DNA from 4 places in the Pseudoduganella albidiflava genome. Region 3 is predicted to be linked to each of the others. Evidence: predicted binding sites of a transcription regulator. Region 3 holds the regulator's gene; each other region holds the start of a gene.
What was found. The regulator sigma-54, encoded in region 3, starts transcription at its own class of promoters, with help from an activator protein. The targets are predictions, from matches to a motif close to TGGCANGNAANCTGCTTT.
Positions count from the first base shown of each region.

Region 1 (4,328 bases), 960 kb from region 3:
GATGGCATCGCGATAGACCTTGCGGTACGTCTCGAACGCGGACACGGAGCGCAGCAGCGCCGCCAGGTAATAGAACTCGCCCTGCGGCCCCGCCTTGATCGCATCGGAATCGAGGAAGCGGAACTTCACGTCGAGGATGCGCGCCGTGTTGTCGGCCCGCTCCAGGAAGGTGCCGAGGCGGATGAAGTTGAACGCCCCATCCTGGAACATGGTGCCCAGCGTGACGCCGCGCGACAGGTGCGAGCGGTGCTTCACCCACTCCAGGAACTGGCCAGGGTGCGTTTCGAACATGCGGCTCTTCAGATGCTGCTGCAGCTCGATCCAGGTGGTGTTCTCGGTTTCCCACACTTCGGTGGTGAGGGTGCCGCGCACGGCCCGGGCATTCTCGCGCGCCGCCGTCAGGCAGCTGGCGATCGAGGAAGGATTGTCCGGATCGCGCACCATGAAGTCGATGACCTCCTTCTGGGTCAGGGCGGAGTACTTGGCATCGAACTGCTGCTCCAGTTCCGACACACCCAGCATGGTGCGCCAGCCCTGCTGGGCGGCCAGCGCCGTTTGCGGCATGAGCGAATACTGCACGCGCACGTCGAGCATGCGGGCCGTGTTTTCCGCCCGTTCGGTGTAGCGGGCCATCCAGAACAAATGATCTGCGGTGCGGCTCAACATGTCAGTTCTCCAGTATCCAGGTGTCCTTGGTGCCGCCGCCCTGCGACGAATTCACCACCAGCGAGCCTTCGCGCAGCGCCACGCGGGTCAGCCCGCCCGGCACCATCGTCACCGTCTTGCCCGACAGGACGAACGGGCGCAAATCGATATGCCGCGGCGCCACGCCCGACTCCACATAGGTCGGGCAGGCCGACAGCGCCAGCGTGGGCTGGGCGATGTAGCCCGCCGGATTGGCCACCAGCCGCTCGCGGAACGCCTCGATCTCGGCGCTCGTCGCGGCCGGGCCGACCAGCATGCCGTAGCCGCCGGCGCCATGCACTTCCTTGACCACCAGCTCCGGCAGGTTCGCCAGCGTGTACGCCAGGTCGTCCTTCTTCCGGCATTGATAGGTGGGCACGTTGTTGAGGATCGGTTTTTCGCCGAGATAAAACTCGATCATGTCCGGCACGAACGGGTAGATCGACTTGTCGTCGGCCACGCCGGTGCCGATGGCGTTGGCCAGGCCCACCCGGCCGGCGCGCACCGCGTCCATCAGGCCGGGCACGCCCAGCGTGGACTCGGGGCGGAATGCACGGGGATCGAGGTAGTCGTCGTCGATGCGGCGATAGATCACGTCGACCTTGCGCGCGCCGCGCGTGGTGCGCATATAGACGGTTTCGTTTTTGACGTAGAGGTCCTGCCCCTGCACCAGCGAGACGCCCATCTGCTGGGCCAGGAACGCATGCTCGAAGTAGGCCGAGTTGTGCATGCCGGGCGTGAGCACCACCACGGTCGGATCGGCGCTGTCGTACGGCGCCACGGTGCGCAGGTTGTCGAGCAGCAGGTCGGGATAGTGATCGACCGGCGCCACCCGGTTGCTGGCGAACAGCGCGGGGAACAGCCGCATCATCATCTTGCGGTTTTCCAGCATGTACGAGACGCCGGACGGTACCCGCAGGTTGTCTTCCAGGACGTAGAACTCGCCCTCTCCGGCCCGCACGATATCGACGCCGGCGATGTGCGCGTAGATGCTGGCGGGGACGTCGATGCCCTGCATGGCCGGGCGGTACTGGGCGTTGTTCAGGACCTGCTCGCGGGGGATGACGCCCGCCTTGAGGATTTCCTGGTCGTGGTAGACATCGTGCAGGAAGCGGTTCAGCGCCGTCACCCGCTGCACCAGGCCGGCCTGCAGCGTGGCCCACTCGGCGGCGTGGATCACGCGCGGGATGATATCGAACGGGATCAGCCGCTCCTTGCCGGCCGTGTCGCCATACACGGCGAACGTGATGCCCACGCGCTGGAAGATGAGCTCCGCTTCGGTGCGCTTCTGGTCGATCAGGCCGGGTGGCTGCTCCGCCAGCCACTGCGCGAACGCCTGGTAGTGGGGGCGCACGCTGGCCTCGGTGGAATACATTTCGTCGTAAAAGTTCGGCATCGAATTCCTCCTCGTAGCCAAAGTGCTATCAAGAAACGTGCCAGGGTCAGAAGCTCGATGCAGCCACGGCAGCCAGCGTCTCAGGGGTCTGTCCCCGGTAAGTGATCGCATCAGTTCTCGCCATTAGCTTCGTTAGGGGACTGACCCCGGTTTTTGCCAGCATTCCCGGAACACTCTAAAAAGCCGGGGACAGTCTCCTTGCACCCAAGTGCGAAATCCGGGGTCAGACCCGGCGGGTCTGACCCCAGCACTCTGCCGTTGGGGTGAAAACACGAGTAGCCGTTGGTTTCAGCACCATCCGACAGTTGCATTTATAGCAGGTACGAATCATGCTTCATCACCCCCACATCGCGCCCATTTCGAAAGGCAGTCCCGCATGGCTATCCGTATCGCGCTGCACCACAAGACCAGTTACCGCTATGACCGCCCGGTCGGCCTCTCCCCCCATGAAGTGCGCCTGCGCCCGGCGCCCCATGCGCGCACGCCGATCCTCTCGTACTCGCTGACGGTGCAACCGCAGGAACACTTCATCAACTGGCAGCAGGACCCGTACGGCAACTACATCGGCCGCTTTGTCTTCCCCGAAAAATCGGACACGCTCGACTTCACGGTCGACCTGGTGGCCGACATGACCGTCATCAACCCGTTCGACTTCTTCGTCGAGAAGTACGCGGAAACCTTCCCGTTCGCCTACCCGCCGCAACTCACGGCCGAACTGAGCGCCTACCTGCAGACGGAACCATCCAGCCCGCTGGTAATGGAATGGGTGACGGCGGCGCGCCGCGACCTGCTGGGCAAGCCGATGGGCACCAACGACTTCCTGGTGGCCGTCAACCAGCGCCTGCAGCGCGACATCGCCTACCTGCTGCGCATGGAACCCGGCGTGCAGGCGCCCGATGAAACGCTGCAGAAGCGCTCCGGCTCGTGCCGCGACACCGGCTGGCTGCTGGTGCAGATCCTGCGGGAGATGGGCCTGGCGGCGCGTTTCGTGTCCGGCTACCTGATCCAGCTGCGCGCCGACCAGGAAGCGCTCGATGGCCCCAGCGGCACCGACGTCGACTTTACGGACCTGCACGCGTGGACCGAGGTGTACATCCCCGGCGCCGGCTGGATCGGGCTCGATCCCACCTCCGGCATGCTGGCCAGCGAAGGCCACATCCCACTGGCCTGTACGGCGCTGCCGTCGTCCGCGGCACCGGTCTCCGGTTATACGGACAAGGCCGAAGTCACCTTCTTCCACGAGATGACGATCACGCGCATCCACGAAGACCCGCGCGTGACGAAACCGTACACCGAGGCGGACTGGCAGAAGATCGACCGCCTCGGCCAGCAGGTCGATGCCGATTTGAAGCGGCAGGACGTGCGCCTGACCCAGGGCGGCGAACCCACCTTCGTGTCGATCGACGACATGGACGGCCCGGAATGGAACACCCTGGCCCACGGCGACAAGAAGCGCGAGTTGGCGGGCAACCTGATGCACCGGCTGAAAAACCACTTTGCACCGGGCGGCATGCTGCACTACGGCCAGGGCAAGTGGTATCCGGGCGAACCGCTGCCGCGCTGGGCCCTCAACATCTACTGGCGCATCGACGGCCAGCCGATGTGGCTCGACGCCACGCTGTTCTCGGACGAACACATCGACGACGGCTATGGCCCCGACGATGCCGGCCGCTTCACCGCCGAACTGGTGAAGTCGCTCGCCCTGCCCGCCAACAGCGCCATCCCGGCCTACGAGGACGTGCTGCTGCAAGCCCAGCGCGAACAGGCACTGCCGCGCAACCTCGATCCGCTGGACGCCGACCTCACCGCGCCGGAAGAACGCCGCCGCCTGGCGCGCCTGCTGGAACGCGGCCTCGGCGAGGTGGCCGGCTACGTGCTGCCGCTGAAGGCGAAGGATTACGATCCGTCGACGCTGGGCACCGTGTGGCAAACGTCGCCGTGGCCGATCCGGCGCGAGAACCTGTACCTGATCGAAGGCGATTCGCCGATCGGCCTGCGCCTGCCGCTGGCCACGCTGCCGTGGGTGCTGCCGGAAGAACGCGAACCGGAATTCGATGTCGACCCGTTCGCACCGCGCTCCGCCCTGCCGGTCGAGGAACGCAAGAAGGAAAAGGAAAAGCGGCCGATCCTGGGCCTGGCCGCCAGCAAGGCCGGGGACAAGCCGACCGCGAAAGGAAGCAGGCCGGTCGTCGAACCCATCCGACCCATCAAGCCGGCCGAACCGGCCGAGCCGGCCCCGCGCGATGTG
Region 1 covers NZ_CP036401.1:5,357,275-5,361,602, forward strand. Annotated here, with positions in the region: gene EYF70_RS22260 (alpha-E domain-containing protein) at 1-666, opposite strand, end outside; gene EYF70_RS22265 (circularly permuted type 2 ATP-grasp protein) at 668-2,080, opposite strand; gene EYF70_RS22270 (transglutaminase family protein) at 2,457-4,328, shown strand, end outside.
Region 1: the regulator sigma-54 is predicted to act here: its motif matches at 2,399-2,416, upstream of EYF70_RS22270 (transglutaminase family protein).

Region 2 (4,328 bases), 1.3 Mb from region 3:
GTGGCGAACGAGAAGAGCTTGATGCTGTCAGCTTTGCGGGTCACGTTGCTGGTCATTTTTTCATCCCTGTTATCGGAAGCTACAAGCAAAAAAAAGCGCCCGAGCAGTTCTCGCGGAAACGTGTTTCGTGAAACATGTTTCGTGAGTCTGCCCGGACGCCGTTGTCCTGATGCCGCCCCGCCATTGGGACGGCTATGCAATGTTCAGGAGATCGCCTTTGACCTCTTGCCCTGTACTTTGCAAGAGGCGTGCCAGCTTTTTTTCAGGGGCTTCCAGGGGGGCGCAGGGGCTGCGCGAATGGTTCTGGGGCGGGGAGGATGGGAAAAGGCGGGGCGGCATGCAAGCTGGCGGTGCAGTGCCGCCCGCTTATGGTGCAGCGCAATGTCAATTTCGCATGTGGACCGGGAAGGAGGCCGCATAGGCCTCCGGGTCGGTGCCATCCCAGACGTGGCCGTCGACCAGCGTCGAGCTGCGCAGCACCTCCGCCGGTACGGCCACGCCGGCCATTTCAGCCGCCTCGCGGTACAGGCGCAACTGGGTAACCGACTGCGCCACCGCCAGGTAATCGGGGTCGTCCTTCAGCAAGCCCCAGCGGCGGAACTGGGTCATGAACCACATGCCATCCGACAGCCACGGATAGTTCGCCTGGCCGCCCTGGTGGAAGCACATCGGGTGTTCATCCCGCCACGCATGCCCGGCGCCATCGTCGTAGCGGCCCAGCATGCGGGGCAGGATCGCCGCCTTGCCGGTATTTATATAAGGCACGGCGGCGATGATCTCGGCGGTGGCACGGCGGTTTTCATCGCTGGCATCGATCCACCTGCCCGCCTCCAGGACGGCCGCGACCAGCGCGCGGCACGTGTTCGGGTGGGCGCGCACGAATTCCAGCGACGCACCGAGCACCTTTTCCGGATGATCCGGCCAGATCTGCTGGCTGGTCGTGGCGGTGACGCCGACGCCGTCGAGCACCGCCTGGTGGCCCCACGGATCGCCTGCGCAGAAGCCGTCCATGTGGCCCTCGACGAGGTTGTAGACCATCTGCGACGGCGGCACGGTGATCGCCCGCACGTCCTTCATCGGGTGGATGCCGTGTGCGGCCAGCCAGTAATACAGCCACATCGCATGGGTACCGGTCGGGAAGGTCTGGGCGAACACGTACTGGCGGCTGTTTTCGTCCACGTTACGCGCCATCAGGGCGGCCAGCGAGGCACCATCCGTGGCGCCCTGCTCCGCCAGGCGGCGCGACAGCGTGATGGCCTGGCCGTTGCGGTTCAGGTTCATCAGCACGGCCATGTCGCGCGGCTGGGCGCCGATGCCCAGCTGGGTGCCGTAGACCAGGCCATACAGCGCGTGGGCCGCATCGAGTTCGCCGGTCATCAGCTTGTCGCGCACGCCGGCCCACGAGGTTTCGCGCGACAGCGCGATGCGGATGCCGTGCTTTTCGTCGAAGCCCAGCATGGCCGCCATGACGACCGGCGCGCAGTCGGTCAGCGGGTTGAATCCTATGTTGACGGTTTTCTTTTCGATTTGCATGACTGCTCCAGCGGGGCGGCACTGCGTGCTCAACCCAGCAAGTCCTCCACGTCCAGTATCCGCTGGGCGATCTCGGCCAGCTTCAGTTTCTTGTTCATCGCCATCGTCCGCAGGCGCTGGTAGGCCTGGTCCTCCGTCATGCCGTGGCGGCTCATCAGCAGCCCCTTGGCGCGGTCGACCACCTTGCGCTCGGCCAGTTTGAGCTTGGTGTCCTGCAGTTCATCCAGCAGCTTCTGCTCCTTGCGGAAGCGCGCCAGCGCCACCGAGAGCACCGGCTTGATGCGTTCCGGCTTCAGGCCGGCCACGATGTAGGCCGATACGCCCGCCTCCATCGCGGCATCCATCGACGACTGCTTGTCGTCCTCGGTGAACATGACGATCGGGCGGCGTTCGTCGCGGGTCGCCACGACGATGTGCTCCAGCACGTCGCGCGCATCCGATTCGGCATCGACGATGATCATGTCCGGCTGCAGCCGGGCGATTTCTTCCGGCAGGTGGAAGTCGGCCGGCAGCGACGCCACGAGGTCGTAGCACGCTTCCATCAGGCCGGCATGCAGCGCGGCGGCGCGCAGCGAGGCGTCGCTTTCGTGGGGAGGGTGAACTAAAACGATGCGGAGATGGCGGCTCATGCCCTATTGCAAAGCAAGAATTGTGCCTGCGCGTCGAACAAACTCGTTACGGTCGAGCTCGTGTCATGGTGGTATAGCAGAGCTCGTGTCAGGGGGGCAGGCACCCTGACACGAGCTCTGCTGTTTGGATACGAATCGCGGCATGATGGTTATAACCCTGGCATTCGGCGCCGGTGACTTATAGCGAGCTCGGCAATGTCAGGGTGCCTGACCCCCTGACATTTGCAAAGACGGTCAAGCGGCTGAGCCTGTGTCATGGGGTCAGGCACCCTGACACGGGCTCAGCTATTGGAGCGCATGCCCCAGCGTTGTACCGTCGTGCGCTCCAGGGCGGCGAACAGCAGGTGTTCGACGGCGAGGCCGATCAGGATCACGGCGGCGAGGCCGGCAAATACCTTGTCGGTGTACAGCTCGTTGCGGTTCTGGAAGATGTACCAGCCCAGGCCGCCCTTGCCGGACGAGGCGCCGAACACCAGCTCGGCGGCGATCAGCGTGCGCCATGCGAAAGCCCAGCCGATCTTCAGCCCGGAGACGATCGCCGGCAGCGCGGCGGGTACCAGGATCTGGATTACGAACGGCAGCCCGGCCAGCCCGTAGTTGCGGCCCGCCATCCGCAGCGTGGGCGGCACCGACTGGAAGCCGGCGTAGGTTCCCAGCGCCAGCGGCCACAGCACCGCATGCACGATGACGAAGACCAGGCTGGCGTTGCCAAGGCCCAGCCACAGCATGGCCAGCGGCAGCAGCGCGATGGCCGGCAGCGGGTTGAACATGGCGACCAGCGTTTCCAGCAGGTCGCGGCCCAGCCGCGTGGACACCGCCAGCGCGGTCAGCACGAAGGCCAGCGCGATGCCGGCGACATACCCCTGCACCAGCACGGCCAGCGACACCTCCACCTTCTCGATCAATTCGCCGCTGGCGATACCGTCGACGAACGCGCGCGCCGTCTGCAGGAAGGTGGGCAGCAGCAGGTCGTTGTCCTGCCAGCGCGCGGCCAGTTCCCACAGCAGCGCCAGCACGGAAAGCACCACGGCCTTGCGCAGCCAGCCCTGCTGCCACAGGCGCTGCGCGGCCGGCAGGGGGCGCTGCAGCGACGCCGGCGCGGCGGGCGCCAGGTCATACTGGAATTCCTGGCGGATGGGCGGTTCGAGCGTGCTCACAGGGCGATCCTTTCCGCTGCCTCCGCCGGCTCGGCCCGGGGTGCCGCGCCGAACAGCAGGTGATGGATGCGCTGCGCGGCGTGCTGGAAGTCGGCGCTTCCGCCACTGTGCAGCCCGAACTGGTGGCTGTTCAATTCGGCGCGCACGCGGCCCGGATGCGGCGACAGCAGCAGGATGCGGTTGCCGACCACGAGGGCCTCCTCGATCGAGTGCGTCACGAAGAGCAGCGTGAACGGCGATTCCTCCCACAGCTTCGTCAGCTCTTCCTGCATGGCGCGTCGCGTGAGGGCGTCGAGCGCGGCGAACGGTTCATCCATCAGCAGCACGGCAGGCTGCATGGCCAGCGCGCGGGCAATCGCCACACGCTGCTTCATGCCGCCGGACAGCGTGTGCGGATAGGCGTTCTCGAAACGCTCCAGACCCACCCGGGCGATCCAGTGCCGCGCCCGTTCCCTGGCTTCGGCACGGCCGCAGCTTTTCGATGCCAGCAGCGGGAACGTGACGTTTTCCAGCACCGTCTTCCACGGCGGCAGCTGGTCGAACTCCTGGAACACGCAGATGCGGTCTGGCCCCGGCTTCGTGATCGGCTTGCCGCCCAGCGTGATCGAACCCGCCGCCGGCGTGATGAAACCGCCGACCGCCTTCAGCAGCGACGACTTGCCGCAGCCGGATGGCCCCAGCAGCACGAAGCGGTCGCCGCCGAACACGTCGAAGTCGACATCCTGCGTGGCGCGCACGGCATGGCCGCCGCTGCGGTATTCGAGGGTGACGCCGCGGGCGCGCAGCAGCGCCTCGGCGGACGAAGGTGGCCGAACGACCTGCAGCGGTGCCATGTCAGCTCCCCTTCGCCACCAGCGGCTCTTCGAAGAAATAATCGCGCCAGGTCGCCGGCTTGTTTTTTACGGCACCCACGCGGTGCATGAACTGGGCGATCTTCAGCGTGTTCTGCGGCGCGATGTTGAACTGCACCTCGGGGTTCTTGAAGATCTTCACGAGCAGGGCACGGTCG
Region 2 covers NZ_CP036401.1:190,951-195,278, reverse strand. Annotated here, with positions in the region: gene EYF70_RS00815 (MFS transporter) at 1-56, opposite strand, end outside; gene EYF70_RS00810 (CmpA/NrtA family ABC transporter substrate-binding protein) at 385-1,533, opposite strand; gene EYF70_RS00805 (ANTAR domain-containing response regulator) at 1,563-2,162, opposite strand; gene EYF70_RS00800 (ABC transporter permease) at 2,444-3,319, opposite strand; gene EYF70_RS00795 (ABC transporter ATP-binding protein) at 3,316-4,152, opposite strand; gene EYF70_RS00790 (ABC transporter substrate-binding protein) at 4,154-4,328, opposite strand, start outside.
Region 2: the regulator sigma-54 is predicted to act here: its motif matches at 2,173-2,190, upstream of EYF70_RS00805 (ANTAR domain-containing response regulator).

Region 3 (4,328 bases):
CTACATGATCGTGGGCCTGGTGGCGTCCGATGCCGGCACCATCGACCTCGATGGCACCGACATTTCCACCCTGCCGATCCACAAGCGTGCCACCCTCGGCCTGTCGTACCTGCCGCAGGAAGCGTCGGTGTTCCGCAAGCTGACCGTGGAAGAAAACATCCGTGCCGTGCTGGAGATCCAGAAGGTAAACGGCAAGGCGCTCACCAGGGCGGAGATCGACGAGCGGCTGAACGCGCTGCTGGCCGACCTGCAGATCGAGAAGCTGCGCGAGAACACGGCGCTGTCGCTGTCCGGCGGTGAACGGCGCCGGGTGGAGATCGCCCGCGCGCTGGCGACCAATCCCCGCTTCGTGCTGCTGGACGAGCCGTTTGCCGGCGTCGACCCGATCGCCGTCATCGAGATCCAGCGCATCGTGCGCTTCCTGAAGGAGCGCAGCATCGGCGTGTTGATCACGGATCATAACGTGCGGGAAACGCTGGGCATCTGCGACCGGGCGTATATCATCAACCAGGGCAGTGTGCTGGCTTCCGGCCGGCCCGACGACATCATCGCCGACGAGTCCGTACGTCGTGTCTATCTGGGTGAACATTTCCGCATGTGAGCGGCCTTGACCAGACCTCAACCAGCTCCTAATCAGCCATGAAACAGTCTTTGCAACTGCGTACTTCCCAGCACCTCGCGCTGACGCCGCAATTGCAGCAGTCGATCCGGCTGCTGCAATTGTCCACGCTGGAGCTGCACCAGGAACTGGAACAGCTGCTGACCGATAACCCGCTGCTGGAGCGGCTCGACGATCCGCTCGACCGCTCGGTGCGCCTGCTGGCCGATGGCGCGATCAACACGACGCAGGGGACCGGCGAGGCGCCACCGGAAGGCGGGCCGCCGCAGGATACGCCCGCCGCGCCGGAACCCGAGCCGTTCGATGGCGGCGAAGGCGAAGGCCTCGATACCGGCGCCGGCGATACCGACTGGAGCAGTGCCGGCAGCAGCAAGGGCCCGGACGACGACGATTCCCGTCCCCAGCTGGAAGCCAGCCACCGCAGCCTGCGCGAGCACCTGATGGAGCAGATGCGCGTGACCGTGCTGGAGGCGCGCGACCGGGGCCTGGTGGAACTGATCATCGATGCGCTCGACGATAACGGCTACCTCGAGGAAAGCCTGGAAGAGATCCACGAGCGCATGCCGGAAGAGCTGGAAATCGAGATCGGCGAATTGCGCACCGCGCTCAACCTGCTGCAGAGCTTCGATCCGCCGGGCATCGGCGCGCGCAACGCGTCCGAGTGCCTGGCGCTGCAGATCCGGCGCATGCCCGGCGTGCCGCTGGTCACGCGGCGCATGGCGCTGTGCATCGTTGAAAAACACTTGCAGTGGTTTGCCCAGCGCGACTTCAACAAGCTCAAGAAGGCGCTCGACTGCGACGACGAAGACCTGCGCGAAGCACAGGCCGTGATCCGCCAATGCAATCCGCATCCGGGCGCCGCCTTCGCGGCCGACGTGTCAGACTACGTGGTACCGGATGTGGTGGTAAAGCGGGGGCGCAACGGCTGGATCGTCACGTTGAACAACGACGTGATGCCCCGCCTGCGTGTCAATGCGCTGTACGCCAGCCTGCTCAAGCAGGGCAAGGGCGAAACGCAGATGAATGCACAGCTGCAAGAAGCAAAGTGGCTGATCAAGAATATGCGCCAGCGCTTCGACACGATCCTCCGCGTGGCGCAGGCCATCGTCGAACGGCAGAAGAACTTTTTCTCGCATGGCGCGGTGGCAATGAGGCCCCTTGTGTTGCGTGAAATAGCTGATACACTGGGCCTACACGAGAGTACTATCTCTCGGGTAACAACTCAAAAATATATGCTGACGCCGCATGGCATGTTTGAGTTGAAGTACTTTTTTGGCAGCCACGTTGCAACCGAAGCTGGCGGGGAAGCATCCTCGACTGCGATACGGGCGCTGATCGTGCAATTCACAGGAGCCGAAGACCCGAAGAACCCTTTATCCGACAGTAAGATTGCGGACATGCTGGGTGAACAAGGCATGGTGATTGCGCGACGCACTGTTGCCAAATATCGCGAAGCATTGAAAATTCCCCCGGTCAGCCTCCGCAAATCGCTATAGCAGCTCGTTGCAAGCGCATTTGCAAACCCCTTTGCAAGCCCTTGCGGCAAATCCTGGTAGTGCTTGGGTTCCTCTGCGCCGCCTTGCCTGTTTTGGCGGATAACGCACGAACCTGTTATATCTTCTTTAGGAGTGTGTGTATGAATCTGACCATCAGTGGACACCATATCGACGTTACCCCTGCCATTCGCGAGTATGTGCAGAACAAGCTGGAACGCGTTAGACGCCATTTCGATCAGCTGATCGATGTAAGTGTGATCCTGAGTGTAGATAATCTCACCGAGAAAGAGAAAAGACAGAAAGCCGAAATCAATCTGCGCATGTCGGGCAAGACCGTATTCGTTGAAAGTGTCGCCCAGGATCTGTATGCGGCCATCGATACTCTGATCGACAAGCTGGACCGCCAGGTCATGAAGCACAAGGATAAAGTGCAGAACCACAACCACGAAACCATCAAGCACCTGAGCGAGGCCGAGATCCCCGCATCGCCCGCATAACGACGGGCGCAGGTCGCGGTGGCAGAACTGCTCCGGTTCTGCCACCGCTGCAACCGCTACAACAGAAGGGCGCGCGATGCGCCCTTTGTTACGTCCGGGTCCAAGGTTTACGTCACACACGCCGCATCCATGGCTAGAATGAGGCCAATAACGACAACGATGCGAGACACCATGACCGACCACGTCCATACCAAGGTGCGTAACGGCACCGGCTTCATCACGCTCGACCGGCCCAGGACATTGAACTCGCTGTCACTCGACATGATCCGGGCGATCACCGGCGCGTTGCTGGCCTGGCGCGACGACGATGACATCGCGGCCGTAGTCATCCGCAGCAGCACCGACAAGGCGCTGTGCGCCGGCGGCGACATCCGCTTCTTCCATGCCGCCGGCGGTGCCACTCCGCAGGGCGGCAGCGCCCAGGTCGAGGATTTCTTCACCGAGGAATACGCGCTGAACTACCTGGTGCACTGCTTCCCGAAGCCGTACGTGGCCATGATGGATGGCGTGGTGATGGGCGGCGGCATGGGCATCGCCCAGGGCGGCCCGCAATGCGGCGTGCGCGTGGTAACCGACCGCACACGGCTGGCAATGCCCGAGGTGAACATCGGGCTGTTCCCGGACGTGGGCGGCAGTTATTTCCTGTCGCGCGCGCCCGGCAAGCTGGGCCTTTATCTCGCGCTGACGGCGCTGGCGATCGGCGCCGCCGATGCGCTGTACTGCGGGCTGGCCGACCATTATGTTCCCGCCGCCGAGCTGCCGTTGCTGGCCGACCTGGTCGGCTCCACGGCGGGTGCCGGGCTGCGCGAAGCGGTCGCCATGTTCGCCCGGCCGCTGCGCGGCGAGGCGGGGCCGTCGGAGCTGCAGGCGCACCGTGCGCTGATCGACGACCATTTCGCGCACCGCTCGGTGGCCGGCATCGTTGCTTCGCTGCGCCGCGACGATCATCCGTTCGCGCAGAACGCACTGGCCGCGATCGCGCGGCGTTCCCCGCTGATGCAGTGCGTGACAGCCGAGATGCTGCGGCGTGGCGCCACGATGGGCATCGCCGATTGCCTGCGCATGGAGCGCAACCTGGTGCGCCGTGCGTTCGAACATGGCGAAGTGATCGAAGGCGTGCGTGCGCTGGCGATCGACAAGGACCATGCGCCCCGCTGGAATCCGCCATCGCTCGAGGAGGTAAGCGATGACACCGTGGCCCGCTTCTTCGAGCCCGCATGGCCCGCATGGGCCCATCCGTTGCGCCACCTGTGAGCCTGCCATGAAACGCCGTGATTTCCTTGCTTTGCCTGCCGCCGCCGCCGCAGCGCTTGCGCTGCCCGCATGGGCCCATGATGCACCGGTTGCCGCACCGCAGGCCGCGGCGCCGCCGGTGGACGCTCCGCTGGTGGACCACCACCAGCACCTGTTCAGCCCGGCGATGGCCCGGCTGCTCGATACCGGCGCCGGCGGGCCTTCGGTGATCACGGCGAAGGATCTGGTCGCGCTGCTCGATACCGCCGGCATCCGGCGTGCCGTGCTGCTGTCCGTCGCCTATGTATGGGGAAGCCCGGCGCGCAAGATCGAGGACGAGCTTGCGAAGGTGCGCGCCGAGAACGACTTCAATGGCGCCCAGGCCGCGCTGTATCCTGGCCGGCTGCTGGCTTTCTGCAGCATCAACCCGCTGAAGGACTATGCGCTGGAAGAACTGGAGCGCTGCGCCGCGCTGCCCGACCT
Region 3 covers NZ_CP036401.1:6,320,584-6,324,911, reverse strand. Annotated here, with positions in the region: gene lptB (LPS export ABC transporter ATP-binding protein) at 1-601, shown strand, start outside; gene EYF70_RS26305 (RNA polymerase factor sigma-54) at 640-2,115, shown strand; gene hpf (ribosome hibernation-promoting factor, HPF/YfiA family) at 2,256-2,612, shown strand; gene EYF70_RS26295 (enoyl-CoA hydratase/isomerase family protein) at 2,784-3,866, shown strand; gene EYF70_RS26290 (amidohydrolase family protein) at 3,874-4,328, shown strand, end outside.

Region 4 (4,328 bases), 1.4 Mb from region 3:
CCGGTTGCCGCCAGCGCCACGCACCCGCATAGCAAACGTACCCGCTTGACAATTGCCATCCCCGCAAGGACGCGCAATTGCCCGGTATCGACCCCACGCTGGGCGGTTCATGCCGCCATCACAGCTCAGGTGCCGCACGACTGAAGTAGCAGCAACTTTTCAAACCCATTTCAAATTCAGCATCAGAAGGGAAGCCAGCATGAAAATCCATGAGTATCAAGGCAAAGAAATCCTCCGGAAGTTCGGAGTGACGGTTCCGCGCGGCATTCCGTGCATGTCCGTGGAAGAAGCAGTGAAAGCTGCCGAAACGCTGGGCGGCCCGGTCTGGGTGGTCAAGGCGCAGATCCACGCCGGTGGCCGTGGCAAAGGCGGTGGCGTGAAAGTCGCCAAGTCGCTGGAGCAGGTCAAGGAATACTCCGAACAGATCATGGGCATGCAACTGGTGACCCACCAGACTGGCCCGGAAGGCCAGAAAGTTCGCCGTCTGATGATCGAAGAAGGCGCCGACATCAAGAAGGAACTGTACGTTTCGCTGGTGACCGACCGCGTTTCGCAGCGCGTGGTGCTGATGGCTTCCTCCGAAGGCGGCATGGACATTGAAGAAGTGGCCGAATCGCATCCGGAAAAGATCCACAACGTGATCATCGACCCGGCCGTGGGCCTGACCGATGCGGATGCCGACGATGTCGCCCGCAAGATCGGCGTGCCGGAAGGCTCGATCGCCGATGCCCGCGCCAACCTGCAAGGCCTGTACAAAGCCTACTGGGACACCGATGCATCGCTGGCTGAAATCAACCCGCTGATCCTGACCGGCGAAGGCAAGGTCATCGCCCTGGACGCGAAGTTCAACTTCGACTCCAACGCCCTGTTCCGTCACCCGGAAATCGTCGCCTACCGCGACCTGGACGAAGAAGATCCGGCTGAAGTCGAAGCATCGAAGTTCGACCTCGCCTACATCTCCCTGGACGGCAATATCGGCTGCCTGGTGAACGGCGCCGGCCTGGCCATGGCCACCATGGACACCATCAAGCTGTTCGGCGGCGAGCCAGCCAACTTCCTGGACGTGGGCGGTGGCGCAACGGCCGAGAAAGTGACCGAAGCCTTCAAGATCATGCTGAAGAACCCGGGCCTGAAGGCGATCCTGGTGAACATCTTCGGCGGCATCATGCGTTGCGACGTGATCGCCGAAGGCGTGATCACCGCATCGAAGGCCGTGCAGCTGCAGGTACCGCTGGTCGTCCGCATGAAGGGCACCAACGAAGACCTGGGCAAGAAGATGCTGGCCGACTCCGGCCTGCCGATCATCGCCGCCGACACCATGGAAGACGCAGCGAAGAGCGTTGTTGCCGCTGCTGCCGGTCAAGCTTAATTAAGGAACCAACATGTCTATTCTGATCAACAAAGACACCAAAGTCATCACCCAGGGCATCACCGGCAAGACCGGCCAGTTCCACACCCGCATGTGCCGCGACTACGCGAACGGCAAGAATGCCTTCGTGGCAGGCGTGAACCCGAAGAAGGCCGGCGAAGATTTCGAAGGCATTCCAATCTTTGGTTCCGTGAAAGAAGCGGCATCGGAAACCGGTGCTACCGTTTCCGTGATCTACGTGCCGCCGGCAGGCGCCGCCGCCGCGATCTGGGAAGCCGTTGAAGCCGAGCTGGAACTGGCGATTTGCATCACCGAAGGCATTCCTGTCCGCGACATGATGGAAATCAAGGATCGCATGGCAAAAGCTGGTTCGAAGACCCTGCTGCTGGGTCCTAACTGCCCTGGCCTGATCACCCCGGACGAAATCAAGATCGGCATCATGCCGGGCCACATCCACAAGAAAGGCCGTATCGGCGTCGTGTCCCGTTCGGGCACGCTGACGTACGAAGCCGTGGGCCAGCTGACCGCACTGGGCCTGGGCCAGTCGTCGGCCGTGGGCATCGGCGGTGACCCGATTAACGGCCTGAAGCACATCGACGTGATGCGCATGTTCAACGACGATCCGGATACCGACGCGGTCATCATGATCGGCGAAATCGGCGGTCCTGACGAAGCCAACGCTGCACGCTGGATCAAGGACAACATGAAGAAGCCGGTCGTCGGCTTCATCGCCGGTGTCACCGCTCCTCCGGGCAAGCGCATGGGCCACGCCGGCGCGCTGATCTCCGGCGGTGCCGACACCGCCGAAGCCAAGCTGGCAATCATGGAAGAGTGCGGCATCACCGTGACGAAGAACCCGTCCGAGATGGCCAAGCTGCTGAAGGCAATGCTGTAATAGCAGCCATTGCACGATAATGACGGGGGCTGCGGCCCCCGTTATTTTTTGTGCGCCGCTTTGTACCGGTACGGCTGAGCTGGTTGCTTTACCCCGAATTTCTACAACAGTCCACAGGGAGGCGATGCGTTGGCGAAGATCCTGATCTCGCGCGAGGGCGTGCTGGAAAAAACCGTGCAGCTCACCAAGGAGCGCATGACGCTCGGCCGCCACCGCCACAACGACATCGTGCTCGAACACCAGACCGTGAGCGGCGAGCACGCGGCCATCATCACGATCCTCGACGATTCCTTCCTGGAAGACCTGTATTCGACGAATGGCACATTCGTCAACGGCCACCGCGTCGGCAAGCACTTCCTGCAGCATGGCGACTCCATCAAGCTGGCCAAGTACCGCATCGACTTCGTGGCGGACGGCATCCGGCCCATCAGCGGCATTCCCGCCATGCCGGCAGCCATCCCGCCAGCCCGCATCGAGGTCCTGAACGGCAGCAACGCCGGCCGCCTGCTCGCGCTGGACAAGCCACAGACCAGTCTCGGCCGCGCCGGCATCCAGGTGGTGACGATCAACCGGACCGAAGCCGGCTATGCCGCTCTCCATGCCGATGGCGATCGCGTGCCGCTGCTGAACGGCGCACCGCTCGGCAAGCTGCCCCACGCACTGGCCGACGGCGACGTGCTGGATCTCTCCGGCACACGGATGGCCTTCCGGCTGGGCTGACAAAATTCGTCAGATGACACTCCTTGCACCTGACAATCTACGAACCTTGAAGTGACGAAATTTGTCACTATTTCCGGTTGGAACTGCCATAAATGGCTTTTTCGGCTTGGAAACAGCACAAACCGGGCTGGCACGGGGATTGCTCTACATCAATCATCTCAACCCGTTTCGTTTCTACCTGAAGGAGCAACACCATGAAATCCATGAACCAGAAAGCCCAAGCCGGTTTCACCCTGATCGAACTGATGATCGTCGTGGCGATCATCGGCATCCTGGCAGCCGTGGCAATTCCGGCTTACCAGAACTACGTGAAGCGCGCCGCGTACACCGACGTGATTAGCCAGATGAGCCCGTACAAGCTGGCCGTTGAGGAAGCGTTCCAGAACGGTACGGCCCTGGCCGATATGAGCGCAGCCACGAACGGCGGCGCCGTGACCGGTGGCCTGCCGGTGACCCCGGCCGCATCCAATACTGGCGTATTCAATAGCCTGGCGGTTGGTGTCAACGGCGTTATTACTGCTACGCCGAACGCTACCAAGGGCATCCTGACCACCGATACTTGCGTACTGACGCCCGCTGTCGTTGGTGGCAATACTGGTACCGCAACTGCCCGTCTGAACTGGGCATACTCGGGTGCCTGCTTCGACAAAGGTTTCGTGAAGAACTAATCACTGAACTAGTCGCATCAAGCAAAAAGCCCGGCATCGCCGGGCTTTTTGCTTTACTACGCGCCGTTCACACGATCTTTTGCCGATCCGTGATCAGTGCCTGGTACGTCAGGTTCTGCAGCATCATGTAGTGCGCGGGATCGAGGTCGATGAACTGCATGCCATAGGCATAGCGGGGCCTGCCGTCGGGCCAAGGCTCCGCAGCGTTCACATTGCGGATCGATGCCTTGGCGGTGATGATCACCTGCCGCTTGTCAGGCTCCGTCAGCAGGGTGAACTGCACGGCCACGGGTTCGACTTCCTCGGGAATCGGCTTTTTCGTATGCATCAGCGCGCCGGAAACACTGAGGTTCACCAGGAATCCGACCTGCTCGAATCCTGCCGCCGTTCTGACCTGTGCCGGGATGTCGACCTTGACCCGCATCGCCATGCGCAGGCTGGTCCCCTGGATCTGCTTGGGAAACGTCACGTGCGCATACAGCAGCGGCCGGCCGAAGATGCGCTCGACGATGGCATTGAACGAACACACGTTCACGCCGGAAAACACGCGCAGCGTCAGCTTGTCGCCTTCGCCCAGCGCGATCGGCGCGCCCTGTTCAAATGGAATCTTGATGATCAGGTACTCATCCTTGACCCATCCGATCACGCTGGAGAAATTCTGCGCCGGGCGCAGCGC
Region 4 covers NZ_CP036401.1:241,414-245,741, forward strand. Annotated here, with positions in the region: gene EYF70_RS01005 (hypothetical protein) at 1-144, shown strand, start outside; gene sucC (ADP-forming succinate--CoA ligase subunit beta) at 200-1,369, shown strand; gene sucD (succinate--CoA ligase subunit alpha) at 1,383-2,264, shown strand; gene EYF70_RS01020 (FHA domain-containing protein) at 2,394-2,984, shown strand; gene EYF70_RS31885 (pilin) at 3,179-3,652, shown strand; gene EYF70_RS01030 (flagellar brake protein) at 3,720-4,328, opposite strand, start outside.
Region 4: the regulator sigma-54 is predicted to act here: its motif matches at 3,113-3,130, upstream of EYF70_RS31885 (pilin).